DNA from 4 places in the Neorhizobium galegae bv. orientalis str. HAMBI 540 genome. Region 1 is predicted to be linked to each of the others. Evidence: riboswitches for the same ligand, from Rfam matches in the RefSeq annotation. Region 1 holds a riboswitch; each other region holds the start of a gene.
What was found. Region 1 has a riboswitch for cobalamin ahead of RG540_RS19575 (DUF1636 family protein). Riboswitches for the same ligand answer to the same signal wherever they lie in the genome.

Region 1 (3,484 bases):
TTCGATATCGTCCTCGACGGCAAGGCCGAGCCCGATCAGCACCGCCGGGTCGATCGCGCCATTGGCGGCCGACACGATTTTGACGGCGCGCGGCAGATGTGCGGACACGCGATCCCTGGCGGTCGCGAGGCCGGCGGCATCCAGGAGGTCGCTCTTGGTGAGCACGATCATGTCGGCGCAGGCCACCTGGTCCTCGAACACTTCCTCGACCGGATCGTCGTGATCGATGGAGCCGTCCGCGTCACGCTGCGCTTCCAGCGCCTTGTGATCGTCGGCAACACGACCTTCGGCGAGCGCCAGTCCGTCGACCACGGCAATCACCGCATCGACCGTTACTCGGGCTTTCACGTCAGGCCACTGGAAGGCCTGGACGAGGGGCTTCGGCAGCGCGAGCCCGGAGGTCTCGATGAGGATGTGATCGACGCGAGGTTCGATGGCCAGGATACGGTCGATCGCCGGCACGAAATCGTCGGCGACCGTGCAGCAGATGCAGCCGTTGGCAAGCTCGATGATGTTGTCTTCCGGGCAGCTTTCGATGCCGCAGCCCTTCAGCACGTCGCCGTCGATGCCGACATCGCCGAATTCGTTGACGATGATCGCCAGCCGCTTGCCTTTCAGGTTTTCGATCAGGTTGCGGATCAGCGTGGTCTTGCCGGCTCCCAGAAACCCGGTAACGACGGTGCAGGGAACGCGGTCGAACGAAACGCTCATGATGGCATGTCCTCGTGGTGATGAAAGGGTGGAATACGGGCCGTCATGCCCTTGCCGCGCAGGCAGGTCGGACGGCCGCGAAGGGGAAGGAAGCCGCGCTCGTCCTCGGCCAGCATCATCGCGCCGGTGACGATGTCCTCGACATTGTCGAGCGAGAGATGGCCGAAGACATAGGACCAGCCGCTCTTGTGATTGAAGGCGGCACTCGGGCTTTTTTCGCAATTGGCAAGGCAGGTGACCGGCTTGATCGCAAGCGGCTTGCCGCTTGCTGCCTCGCGCAGCGCCGCGATCAGTGCGATGCCCGGCCGGATTTCGCCGTCGGACGCGTCACGGCAATTGGTGCAGACGAAAATCGTCACATCTGCCAGGCCGGCGGTTGCCGGATCATCTGGTCGGTGGTCACTCATCGGTCAGCCGCGTTCCCGCCGGGGTCGAAAAATCGGGGCGCGGAGCAGAAGGTCGAAATCCCTCTGCGGTGATCGAGAAACTTCCTCCGGAGCACCCCGCCCGGTGAAGCAAAATTAATCGGACGGCAGGTCTCCTGGCTCGCGGGTCGTCGCCATTTGCCTGCCTTCCCAGGATACCGTTGGCCGGATTTCCCAGTGGCTTGACGGCCAAATGGCCGTTTTAGGCAATGGCTCGCCGCCTACAGTTGCGGGGGCAGCCGCGGCATTGATCCTGAATAAGGGATCGCACCGCATTCTCTCTTAGCCCTCCCCGTTGCCGGAAAGGGACCATCTCCTCTCAACTAAGCCCGGTCGCAGGCCCATGTCAATGCGTCGCAAAGGCGATTGCCGTGACGCCGAATTCGTCTATAGTGACCGAGCCTATGGTGCCCGAAAGGGTTTTAGAGGGAATGCGGTGCGACGGAATTCCGCCGTCCAACCCGCGGCTGCCCCCGCAACTGTAAGCGGAAAGTCTTCGACCAAAACGGCCGTCCGGCCGTCAAGCCACTGGGAAATCCGGCCAACGGACTCCTGGGAAGGCGGGAGAAGGCGTCCGATCCGCGAGCCAGGAGACCTGCCAGAGGCGGCAAAGAACGTGAACGGCCCTCGGGTGGAGGGCGAAAGGACGAGACCATGGTACTGAATTCTGCTGCAGCTGCAGTCACCATTTCCGCTTCGAAGATCATTCCCCTCAGCATGACGGCCTTGCTCGGCCTGTTCATCGTTGGCTTTGTCGGCTTCTCGCATCTGGAAGTCGTCCACAATGCCGCGCATGACACGCGCCACTCGCTCGCCTTCCCCTGCCACTGAGGAGTTCTCCCAAATGTCGTTGTTTCGCAACATCGTCTTCACGGCGGTGATCGCCGGGCTTTTGTCCGGATTGCTGCTGACCGTGATGCAGAGCTTCTCCACCGTGCCGCTGATCCTGCAGGCGGAAGTGTTCGAAAATGCCGCGCCCGAAGCGGGGCACAGCCATGACGCGGCGCCGGCAGCAGGTGCCACGGCATCCGCTGCCGAGCATCACCATGGCGAGGAAGCCTGGGCTCCCGCCGATGGCTTCGAGCGTTTCATCTACACGCTTGCGGCGGACATGCTGTCGGCTATCGGTTTTGCCCTTGTCCTCATTGCTGCCTCGGAAGCGTTCGGCGGCTTCAAGGGCTGGCGTGGCGGTCTGATGTTCGGCATTGCCGGCTTCCTCGCCGTCATCCTTGCGCCCGGCCTTGGCCTGCCGCCGGAATTGCCCGGCATGCCGGCTGCGGAACTCGGCCCGCGCCAGATCTGGTGGGTCTCGACGGCTGTCTGCACCGCGATTGGCCTCGGCCTGCTCGTCTACACACGCTCGGCCGTATTTGCAGCGCTTGCGATCGTGCTGCTGATGGCCCCGCATCTGGTCGGCGCGCCGCTGCCGCCCAGCCATGAAACGGCCGTCCCGATGGATCTCTATGCCCGCTTCGTCAACGCCGTCTATGCCACCAACCTGGTGTTCTGGGCGGTGCTCGGTGCGCTGGCCGGTGTCGTCCGCGAAAAGTTCCGCGCTGGCGAGGAGGCTTCTGCCGGATCTTCGGCGAAGCTCGTCTCCCGGTGAAGGAGATCGACGAGGCGTCCGTCGAGCGTCACCGCGCCAAGATGGCGAACCGCAAGGCGGTTCAGGATGCGGAAGTGGCAGAGAAGACCCAGGAAAAGGGTCTTCTCATCGTCCATACCGGCTCGGGCAAGGGTAAATCCACCGCGGCTTTCGGCTTGGCGCTGCGCATGCTCGGTAACAACCGCCGGGTCGGCGTCGTGCAGTTCATCAAGGGCGCCTGGTCGACCGGGGAGCAGCCGGCGCTTGCCGTCTTCGGTGACCGCGTCGTTTGGCACACGATGGGCGAGGGTTTTACCTGGGAGACCCAGGACCTGAAGCGCGATGTCGCGGCGGCGGAAAAGGCCTGGGAAAAGGCACTCGACCTGATGGCGGACGAGACGATCGGGCTAGTCATCCTCGACGAACTCAACATCGCGCTCCGTTATGACTATCTCGATCTCGACAGGATCGTCGCCGCGCTACAGGCACGGCGGCCGGATCTGCATGTGGTCGTCACCGGCCGCAACGCCAAGCCGGCGCTGATCGAGGCTGCCGACATGGTGACCGAGATGTCGCTGGTCAAGCACCACTTCAAGGCGGGCGTGAAGGCCCAGGCCGGCATCGAGTTTTAGCCATGGTTCGGGTCAAGCCAGCTCGGGCGCTGATGTTTCAGGGAACGGGCTCGGATGTGGGCAAGTCGCTGGTCGTGGCCGGGCTTGCCCGCGCCTTTACGCTGCGCGGCCTGAAGATCATGCCGTTCAAG
Region 2 (3,484 bases), on a different replicon from region 1:
GTTCGTTCGACATTCCCCTCTCGGTCCAGCTCAACCAGTCTTGCTTCGATCTGCCTAGCGATCCGACAAATGCCGCTCATCGCATTCTCGGGGATTGACAACGATCGCATTTGTTATGTTATAACGTAAAACGAATTTCGATCAAAGCGGCCATCAATCTTGGGGCAAGTCATGTCACAGCAGAAAATTGAACCGACACCGGTGACGGTTTTGACCGGTTATCTCGGTGCTGGCAAAACCACGCTTCTCAACCGCATCCTGACGGAGCCGCACGGAAAGAAGTTCGCGGTCATCGTCAACGAGTTAGGCGAGTTCGGATCGCCAAGCGAGGACCATGACCCGCTTCGTCTTTATCGGTCGAGATATTCCCAAGGATATCATCAGCGACGGCTTTCTCAGATGCCGCGCAATTCGCCAGGCCGCCGAATAAGCCCGCCCCGTGCGACGTAAGTTCAAACACCACGGAAGGAACCCCATGAAACTGTCTCTTGCTCGAAACCATCTGCTGGCAGCTGTCGCGTCAGGCCTCATCTTTGCTGCTTCCGGAGCGTTTGCCGATGACGATCACGAGACGAAAGAGTCGTGGCGCCTGTTTGTCGGCGATCATACGAATCCAGTCGTCCGCGCCATCGACTTCGAGAACGGCAAGGAACTCGGCCGCTATGACGTCAAGGGTCCCGCGGCCCTGACCGCCAGTGCGTCCGGCCGGACCGTATTTGCCACGCAGTCGGATCAGGACATCGTGCACGTCCTCAAGACGGGCATCGATTTCTCCGATCACGGCGAGCATCGGGATCTGGACGTTTCCGACGTCGGGCTGTTGCCCGTGACTTTCGAGGGCAAGCATCCTTTCCACGTCGTTCCGCATGACGACCATGCGATCCTCTTTTACGATCGAGGCGGCAAAGCGGATATCATCGATGAAGTAGCTCTTCTTGAGGGCAAGGCTGACGTGAAGACAGTCGACACCACCAAGCCGCACCATGGTGTCGCGGTGACGATGGGTCGTTTCGTACTCGTGTCGGTTCCAAACACCGCAGTCGAAACCAAGCCCGACGAATTGCCGCCGCGGGTCGGGCTTCGCGTCGTTGACGAGACGGGCAGGCAGCTCGGCGACGTCGCGAAATGCACCGATCTTCACGGCGAGGCCACTTCGTCCCAGCTGGTTGCTTTCGGTTGCAAGGAAGGCGTTCTTGTCGCTCGTCCCGGCGGACTTGATGGACCGAAACTGGAAATGCTCGCTTACCCATCTGACCTGCCGAAAGGTTCGACTGGTACCTTGCTTGGCGGCACGGCAATGCAGTTCTTCCTCGGCAACTACGGCGAATACAAAATCGTCCTGATCGATCCGGACAGCGAGAAGCACTTCCGGCTGATCGACCTTCCCACCCGCCGCGTTGACTTTTTGCTGGATCCGGCTGCGCCGCGCAACGCCTACATCCTGACCGAGGACGGTGATCTTCATGTGCTGGATGTGATCAAGGGCGAGATCGTTCGCAAGGGAAAGATCACGGAGCCCTACAGCAAGGACGGTCATTGGCGTGATCCGCGGCCGCGTCTTGCCGTGGCGGATGGTCATGTCGTCATCACCGATCCGCGGCATTCGCTGGTTCGCATCGTTGATGCGGAGAGCCTGAAGGAAGTCCGCACGATCGCCGTCGAGGGAAAACCCTTTACGATCGTTGCCGTGGGCGGCTCCGGTGCCTCGCATTGAGGCAATATCCTCTGGTCCGGAATTGCTACGGCAGTTCCGGACCAGATCGTTTCATCGGGGGACAACGATGCAACATGCCCTCCCCGGCTCCTGATCACCTGCGGGATGACGGGTTGAGGTGCAGCGTTGACAGACAGAGGAGGCCGTGTAAGTTCGCGGCGTCAAGGTTCTTCCGTCCCCGGACGGAAGCTAAGAGGGAATCCGGTCAAAACCGGAGCTGTCCCGCAACTGTGAGCGGTGAGCCGTTCGCCCAACATGTCACTGGCGCCAATGCCGGGAAGACGGGCGATCAAGGCTTTGACCCGCGAGCCAGGAGACCTGCCTGACGATAGAAATTCCGTGGTCGGGGTGTGCCACAGGAATGACGGTTCCGTTGGGCTATCCGTGCCTGCCGCAACCTTCATTTTTGCTGCCTCCTCCTTTGAGTGAGACGAAGGCAGTGAAAACACAGGGATTATCTTCCCAAAACGTATCCGGGCGCGCCGTCCTGCTGATTGCGAAATCCGCCTTTGCGGCATCGCCGCATCTGGAAATGCAACGGCTCGCGAAACTTGCAGCCGGCGTGACCGGAGCCGGACCGGTTCGGTTCGCCTTTACCGAACAGGGTACCCCCTCTCTGCGCGAAGCGCTGTCCGATCTGCTCGACGAGGATGTCGAAATCGTCGTTATCGTGCCGCTCGTCCTGCCCATGGAGCCGAGCTTCCTTATCTGGCTGACGAAATCGCTGAAGCGCTGGAAGGCCGCCGATAGCCGGCGCTGGCCGGTCCTTTCGATCGCCCGGGATATCGCCTCGAGCACACTGATGGCGCGGTTGATCGGCGAACTGCTCGAAACCGCCGAAGCACTGGACGTGCCGCAGACCGACAAACCGCCAGTTGCCGAGGGATCGCTCGTGCCGACCCAGAAACGCCGCGTGCTCGTCTGCCAGGGCGGACCCTGCAATGCGGCCGGAGCCGATGTGATCTGGGGACATCTGCGCAACCAGCAGGAGCGGCAGAAACTGCGGACTGCCGGCGACGGCACGATGACCGCAAAATCCACCTGTCTCGGTCCCTGCAATCTGGCGCCCGTGCTGCAAGTGTTTCCGGAAGGAACCTATTACGGCGGCGTCAACGAAGACGCGATCGACCGGATCATCGGCGAGCACCTGCTCGGCGGCGGGATCGTCGAGGACTTCGCCTATCACCCAACGGGCCGCAAGCAGCGGCTTCGCACCCCATCCGAATAGAACAAGAGGAAAGAGAATTGACGTCGCACACTCTATCGCGCCTGGCCGCCGCCTGGCTCAGTGCCACCATCTTTGTCACCGCAGGCACTGTCTTTGCAGCCGAGCCGGTTCGCGTCGGCGCCACCTACATCACCAGTGGCACGGATCCGGCCAAGGGCTCGAACGGCTGGGCGCTGGTTAGCCACGGGGTCGGCGAGAACCTCTTCACCGTCGATCGGGACGGCAAGCTCGTGCCGGAACTGGCCGAAAAGGCGCAGCGCATCGGCGACCTGACCTGGACCGTGACCCTGAAACCCGGCCGCTTGTTTTCCGACGGCACGCCGATGACCGCCAAGGCGCTGGCAGCAGGTTTCGACAACACATTCGCCAACAACAAGGCGGCGCTCGCCACCGGTGGCAAGCTGACCTTCGAGGCGGCCGACGACCTGACGCTGAAGGTGACAACCGAAAAGCCGGTACCGTTCATCCAGGCGCTCTTCGCGGAATGGCCGCTGATCGCGTACAAACCCACCGCGGCCGGCAACGCCGTCTTCAGCGGTCCT
Region 3 (3,484 bases), 2.2 Mb from region 1:
CCGGTGGACGGTTTTTCGTCGGCGCTGGCCGAGCTGTTCGAAGGAACCGACGGGGGGATTACCGAGGAGAACCTCCAGAGCCGTGCGCGCGGTACGATCCTGATGGCGATCTCCAACAAGTTCGGTTCGATGGTGGTAACGACCGGCAACAAATCGGAAATGTCGGTCGGCTACGCGACCCTTTACGGCGACATGAACGGCGGCTTCAATCCGATCAAGGATCTCTACAAGATGCAGGTCTATGCGCTGGCCGCCTGGCGCAACGAACACCTGCCGCCGACGGCTCTTGGCCCGAGCGGCGAGGTGATCCCGAAGAACATCATCTCCAAGGCGCCGTCCGCAGAACTGCGACCCAACCAGACCGACCAGGATTCGCTGCCGCCCTATCCGGTGCTCGATGATATTCTCGAGTGCCTGGTCGAGCTGGAGATGGGCACGGAAGAGATCATCGCCCGCGGCCACGACATCGCCACCGTTCACCGGATCGAGCACCTGCTCTATCTGGCCGAATACAAGCGGCGCCAATCCGCGCCGGGCGTCAAGATCACCAAGAAGAACTTCGGCCGCGACCGGCGCTACCCGATCACCAACCGTTTCCGGGATCGGTAGGTCATGGAGATTGATGATCTTCCCTACGAGAAATTGAAACGTCTCCTAAAGGAAGATCACGCTGAGATTTCTCTAAATCTCCGTATTGCCGCACTTTTCCTGGTGGTTTACGAGAATCTAAAAGAGCTAATCACAGACAGGGTGAGGGATTTTTTCACTAACGAGTGGCGGTCTATAGATGGTGAATTAGTCGGCATTCCTGGAAAAGAGTATGCCTCCTTGCTAAATGGGAAGGGTGTATTCCGCGCTTGCCGCGATTTCCATTTGGAAATGGGCGCCATTTCGCCTGATGACAATCAGCTTATTGACAGATTTATAAAGTACAGAGGCGAGGTGGCGCACGAACTTTATGCGATTTTACTAGACGACAAAAAAGCCGCCCTCGATTTGCAACTTTTATTTCAGGCGCATCTTCTCGCAAAGAAGATTGATCGCTGGTGGATTCTGAATTTTGAAGTACCTCTCAATGAGGACTTAGTTGATCAGTCCATTGATGAAGAAAAAGTAGCGTCTGGACGCCAACTGTTTCTGGATCAGCTTATGAGGGTAGCATTAAAGGATATTTTTGAGCTTGTTGAAGAAGAGGCTGATGGCTCGTAGCTCCGTCGAGATCTTCAACATCCGCACCCTGCAGGCGCGGGTGGTCTGGCAGACGGAAGCCCTGTTCGAGGCGCCCAACTGGTCGCCCGACGGGCGTTACCTGATGCTCAACAGCGAGGGCCTGATCTATCGTCTGTCACCGGAGGGTGACGACGGGCCCAGACTGGTCGATACCGGCTTTGCCCGCCAATGCAACAACGACCACGGCATCTCGCCGGACGGTTCGCTGATCGCCATTTCCGACAAGGTAGAGTTCGACAAGTCGGCGATCTATGTCCTTCCCGCCGGTGGCGGCGTGCCGCGGCTGGTCACCCGGAATCTGCCGTCCTACTGGCATGGCTGGTCGCCGGACGGGAAAAGCTTCGCCTATTGCGGCATCCGCGGCGACGAGTTCGATATCTATACGATCGGCATCGAAGGCGGCGCAGAGACGCGGCTGACATTCGGCGAGGGCCGCAATGACGGGCCGGATTTTTCGCCGGACGGGAAATGGATCTACTTCAATTCCAGCCGCACCGGGCTGACGCAGATCTGGCGCGTCCCTGCCGCCGGCGGCGCGGCCGAGCGGATCACCGACAGCGGTTACGGCGACTGGTTTCCTCATCCATCACCGAAGGGTGACAAGGTCGTCTTCGTCTCCTACGGCGCCGATGTCTTCGACCACCCGCGCGATCTCGACGTCCGCGTCAGGTTGATGGATATGGACGGCGGCAATGTCGAAACGCTGTTCGAGCTCTTCGGCGGGCAGGGCACGATGAATTCGCCGAACTGGTCGCCCAACGGCGATGAATTTGCCTATGTGCGCTATTTCCCCGTCGCATGAGCGCCTTGCGCCGAGGATAACGTAAGGGCATAAGCGATCCTGTCAGGTGCCGGTGACAAGCCGGAGAATCGGGAATCCGGGGTGGAACCGGAACGTGCCCAACGCTGTGAGGTGGACGCTCGGCCGCAGGATATGAAAGCCACTGGGAAACCGGGAAGGCGGCGGTGCAGGCGGATGAAGCCAAGTCAGAAGACCGGCCTGACACGATAGACCGACCCCGCGCGGACGGCGGAAAGGTTTCGGACCTCTCTTTGCTTCTGAAGGGCAAGGGAGCGACGGCATTGTTGGGGACAAACGATGCAGCCTGATCCTTTCGCGCATGCCTTGCTGCCTGCCGGTGAGTTTTCGAAGGCCGAACGCGCGGCCGTCTACCGGGCAATCGAGACGCGCCGTGACGTGCGCGACCAGTTCCTGCCCGATCCGCTGCCGGACGATCTGGTAAAGCGGCTGCTTGGCGCCGCGCATTCGGCACCCTCGGTCGGCTTCATGCAGCCCTGGAATTTCATCCTCATCCGCGATCCGGCGGTACGCGAGGCCGCGCGGGCCGCCTTTTCGCGCGCCAATGACGAGGCCGTTGAGATGTTTCCGGACGAAAGCCGCGACCTCTACCGCAGTCTCAAGCTGGAAGGCATTGTCAAGGCGCCGCTGTCGATCTGTGTTACCTGCGATCCGGACCGCGCCGGTCCGGTCGTGCTCGGCCGGACCCACAATCCGCGCATGGATGCCTATTCGACCGTCTGCGCCGTGCAGAACCTGTGGCTGGCGGCAAGGGCCGAGGGCGTCGGTGTCGGCTGGGTCAGCATTTTCCGCGACGAGGACGTGCGCGGGCTGCTCGGCATTCCCGATCGCGTCGAGATCGTCGCCTGGCTCTGCCTCGGTTATGTCGATCGGCTCTATGGCGAACCCGAACTGGCGCTCAAGGGCTGGCGCCAGCGTTTAGGCCTGGACGCGCTGATCTTTCAGGACCGGTGGAACGGCCGCTGATTATTGCTGCGGCTGCGGTCCTGCCGATTTCGGATTGGTGAGATCGATACCCGCTTCGGGCAGGAAGGTCGGCCCGACGGTGCGCACCTTTTTGCTTGGGTCGTATGGCCGCTCCGGCGGCGGCGTGAGCACCGGCGGCTGGACCGCGGTTGCCTGCGGCTTTTGCGGTGGGTGGGTGCGCAGGTTGGTAATTCCGGAATAAGGCTCCTCTTGCCTGGGGAGTTCGATGCCCGGCACCTTTCGCTTGTCGTCGACTACAGGCGGCAGCGGCTCGAAAGAAGGGATGCAGCGCTGTTCGCGAATGGCGGCGAGAATGGCATTGCGCTCTTCCGAGGGCAGGATCATCTGCCGCGAACCGTTGCGCTCCGCCGTCAGCGTGTCGCGGCTCTGCTCCATCCTGTCCAGCGCATCCCGCATCTGGCCGCAGACCTCGGCATTGGGGCCACCGAGAACCACGACGCTGCCGTT
Region 4 (3,484 bases), 1.1 Mb from region 1:
CGACCGGAGCCGCGCCGCCGTCGATGATCAAGGCCAGCTTGTCGCCCAGATCGTCAGCCACATGGGCGGCGCTGGTTGGGCTCACCTTGCCGGACGTGTTGGCGCTCGGCGCCGCGAGCGGCTTGCCGAAGGCGCGGATCAGATCTGAAGCGAAGCCCTTGGGAAGCCGGATGCCGACCGTATCGAGCCCGGCCGTCGCCAGGGCATGGATGCCGCTTTCGGGTTTCAGGGGCAGGATCAGGGTGAGGGGTCCCGGCCAGAAGGCTTCAGCAAGCTTTCGCGAAATCGGGTCGAAGTCGGCATAACGCTCGGCCATGGCAAGATCCGACATGTGGCAGATCAGCGGATTGAAGCGCGGCCGGCCCTTGGTCTCATAGATGCGGGTGATGGCGGCGGGATTGGTGGCATCGGCCGCAAGCCCGTAGACCGTCTCGGTCGGGATCGCCACGGGCAGGCCGTCGCCGAGCACAGCGCAGGCTTGGGCAAGCGCGCCGTCATGATCCCGGGTGATGTCGATGATTTGAGCCGTCATATCCGCCCGTCAATAACGCGGACCCGGGCGTCTTCATAGCTTTTTGATGATCTCGCGGAGCATTTCGTTGGAGGTGCCGAGCATCAGCACGTTCTTGATCGCTTCCATCGGATCGTTGGTGCGGAACAGAAGGCCGTTCTTGCGGATCGACCGGTTGATCTGCAGCGGCTGGCCGGCCTCTCGTTCGACCGCGACGGCGAAATACATGCGCGAATAAGCCGTGCTGATACGCTCGAAGAACGTTTCCTCCCCGCCCATCTCCGAGACGAAGTTGGCAATGTAGAAGGACCAGCTGACCGGCACGCCGTGGGCAAGCTGCGTTCTTGCCGCCGTGACATGGCAATAGCCGAGATGCGGCCGCTCATCGAGCGTGTGGTGAAAGATGATCTTCGGAAACTTGATCGAGCGATGAAAGGAGTTGATCCGGTTGTGGCTTGTCTCGCCGGCCGCCTCGAGCCTTTTGCCCGTGCGCTCGGCGACCTCGTCATGGGTGAGATAACGGCGCTCTTCCGGCAGCCAGATCGGATTGTAGCGGGCGATGCGCCCCGTCCGGAGGAATTCGGAATGGGCAGCGGTCTTCACCACCACCGGCGCCGGAGGCTTTGGTGGAGGAGCTTTATAGTAACGGATTTTTCCCTTGGCCTGCACGGTGGCATCGCTCCCATTCGAGCCGGGATTTTATGGCTTATCCCTTAATGACAGGTTTCGCTTTCGCGGGGCTGGAGTGTTGCATTCTGGGCCGTTTCGCCGCTGTCGCCAACGCGGTTGCCGATGTCGCAATGTCGCCTATGCGACACGCCGGCTCAATGATTATATCCGTCTCGATCTTGAGGTGCCGCCTGTCTAGGGAAGGCGGAGAATTGGGAAGCCGGCAGGGGTCTTCAAAACCTTGATCCGGCGCTGCCCCCGCAACGGTGGTGGAGCAAGAAAGCTTGGTACAGGCCACTGGGAAAGAGCCGAAAAGGCCGCCCGGGAAGGCGCCGAGCCCGTCCCGCAACGGACAGCTCCTGAGCCCGGAAACCAGCCTCGGGACAAAAGATGACGACCGGACGCGGCGGGCGTTCGGGACAGGGTTTGGGGCGGGCCTGGGGCCGGCCGGCATTTCCATGTCCTTCCGCTGTCCACATTGACGAGGAAGGTAAGTATATGGAAATTCGCAATCAGGCCCTGCGGCAGCTCAAGAACCGCCGCGAGGGATTCAGCCTCGAACAGCCCTTCTATACCGATCCCGCCTATTTCAAGCTCGATCTGGAAATGATCTGGTACCGCGACTGGCTGTTCGTCGGGCATGATTGCGAGCTGCCCAAGGCCGGAGCCTATTTCACCCTGCAGATCGGCGATTATCCGGTAGTCGTCGTGCGTGGCCGCGACAACCAGATCCGGGCGCTGCACAATACCTGCCGCCATCGCGGCAGCCGCGTCTGCACCAAGGAGCATGGCTCGGCGGTGCGGCTCGTCTGTCCCTACCATCAATGGACTTACGAGCTGGACGGCTCGCTTCTGGTCGGCCGCCAGATGGGCCAGGATTTCGACAAGACCCAGTTCAGCATGAAGAAGGTCCATTGCGAGAGCGTCGCGGGCTTTATCTTCATCTGCCTTGCCAACGAGGCGCCGGATTTCGCGCCGGTTCGCGCTGCGATCGAGCCCTATATGGCCCCGCACCGCTTGTCGGAAGCCAAGGTCGCGCATCAGTCGACGATCATTGAGAAGGGCAACTGGAAGCTCGTCTGGGAAAACAACCGCGAATGTTACCATTGCGCCGCCAACCACCCGGAACTCTGCCGCACCTATCCGGAATCGCCGACCGCGACCGGTGTCCAGGGCGCCAAGGACGATCCGGTCATCGCCGCCCATTGGCAGCGCTGTGAGGAGGCCGGGTTGCCGAGCGAATTCCGGATGGACGAAACCGGCCAGTTCCGCGTTGCGCGCATGCCGCTGATCGAAGATGCCGAGAGCTATACGATGAGCGGCCGCAACGCCGTACAGCGCAAACTCTCCGACGACGTGACCATCAACTCGATCGGCACCATGCTGCTCTTCCACTATCCGAGCAGCTGGAACCACATTCTCGGCGACCACGCGATCTCGTTCCGCGTCACCCCGCTCGGGCCGGAGGAAACGGCAGTTACCACCAAATGGCTGGTCCATAAGGACGCGGTCGAGGGCGTCGATTACAATCTCGAAGACCTGACCCATGTCTGGAACATGACCAACGACCAGGACCGCCAGATCGTCGAGGAAAACGCCTTCGGCATCCGCTCGCCCGCCTACGAACCCGGTCCCTATTCGCCACTCCACGAAGGCGGTGTCATGCAGTTCGTCGAATGGTACTCGAACTTCATGGTCAACCGGCTGCAGGGCGAGCAGGCGCAACTTTCGATCGTTGCCTGATCGCCAATTCGTGATCGGCGCCAAGTGTCTTGCCAGGAACGGAATCCCGCATCTGGCGTTGTTTTCTCACTGAAAATCAGAATGAGGAAACATCCCGCATGAATGCCTTTCGTCTACGCCTGACCGCAGCGGCAGTCGCTGTTGTCACGACATTTGCTGGCCTTGTACCCGCGCAGGCTGTCCAAATGCCGGCTCCGCCATCCGGCATTTCGGCCGCCAGCGATGTCACCAATGTTCAGTATCGTCGCGATTTCCGGCGTGACCGCTACAGCTGGTATCGCGGCCATCGTGGTTACCGCGACCGCCGCCCCGGTTATCGTTATCACAACGGTTTCTGGTTCCCGCTGGCCGCCTTCGGTGCCGGCGCCATTATCGGCGGCGCTATCCAGGCGGATCGGGGTTATGGCAGCCGCCACGTCGCCTGGTGTGAAAGCCGTTATCGCAGCTATCGGGCCTGGGACGATACCTACGCACCGCGCGCCGGCGTGCGGGCACGCTGCATCTCGCCTTACAGGTAAGCGGGCATTGGCCCTCTCGACGCGGAGCCCGGCCGCGGCGTAA

Region 2: it holds a riboswitch for cobalamin, as region 1 does, so the genes downstream of both, RG540_RS26640 ((2Fe-2S) ferredoxin domain-containing protein) here and RG540_RS19575 (DUF1636 family protein) in region 1, are expected to answer to the same signal.
Region 3: it holds a riboswitch for cobalamin, as region 1 does, so the genes downstream of both, bluB (5,6-dimethylbenzimidazole synthase) here and RG540_RS19575 (DUF1636 family protein) in region 1, are expected to answer to the same signal.
Region 4: it holds a riboswitch for cobalamin, as region 1 does, so the genes downstream of both, RG540_RS02460 (aromatic ring-hydroxylating oxygenase subunit alpha) here and RG540_RS19575 (DUF1636 family protein) in region 1, are expected to answer to the same signal.

The regions. Positions count from the first base shown of each region.
Region 1 is NZ_HG938353.1:4,053,685-4,057,168, reverse strand. It holds gene cobW (cobalamin biosynthesis protein CobW) at 1-711, opposite strand, end outside; gene RG540_RS19575 (DUF1636 family protein) at 708-1,118, opposite strand; cobalamin riboswitch at 1,226-1,465, opposite strand; cobalamin riboswitch at 1,525-1,753, shown strand; gene RG540_RS19570 (CbtB domain-containing protein) at 1,791-1,967, shown strand; gene RG540_RS19565 (CbtA family protein) at 1,981-2,742, shown strand; gene cobO (cob(I)yrinic acid a,c-diamide adenosyltransferase) at 2,784-3,353, shown strand; gene RG540_RS19555 (cobyric acid synthase) at 3,356-3,484, shown strand, end outside.
Region 2 is NZ_HG938354.1:871,640-875,123, forward strand. It holds partial or broken gene RG540_RS31885 (GTP-binding protein) at 172-318, shown strand; gene aztD (zinc metallochaperone AztD) at 476-1,714, shown strand; cobalamin riboswitch at 1,861-2,054, shown strand; gene RG540_RS26640 ((2Fe-2S) ferredoxin domain-containing protein) at 2,154-2,942, shown strand; gene RG540_RS26645 (ABC transporter substrate-binding protein) at 2,960-3,484, shown strand, end outside.
Region 3 is NZ_HG938353.1:1,636,170-1,639,653, forward strand. It holds gene RG540_RS08375 (NAD+ synthase) at 1-609, shown strand, start outside; gene RG540_RS08380 (hypothetical protein) at 613-1,209, shown strand; gene RG540_RS08385 (TolB family protein) at 1,199-2,032, shown strand; cobalamin riboswitch at 2,060-2,248, shown strand; gene bluB (5,6-dimethylbenzimidazole synthase) at 2,330-3,016, shown strand; gene RG540_RS08395 (hypothetical protein) at 3,017-3,484, opposite strand, start outside.
Region 4 is NZ_HG938353.1:516,889-520,372, forward strand. It holds gene RG540_RS02450 (L-threonylcarbamoyladenylate synthase) at 1-532, opposite strand, end outside; gene RG540_RS02455 (DUF6656 family protein) at 566-1,120, opposite strand; cobalamin riboswitch at 1,346-1,575, shown strand; gene RG540_RS02460 (aromatic ring-hydroxylating oxygenase subunit alpha) at 1,679-2,923, shown strand; gene RG540_RS02465 (BA14K family protein) at 3,022-3,441, shown strand.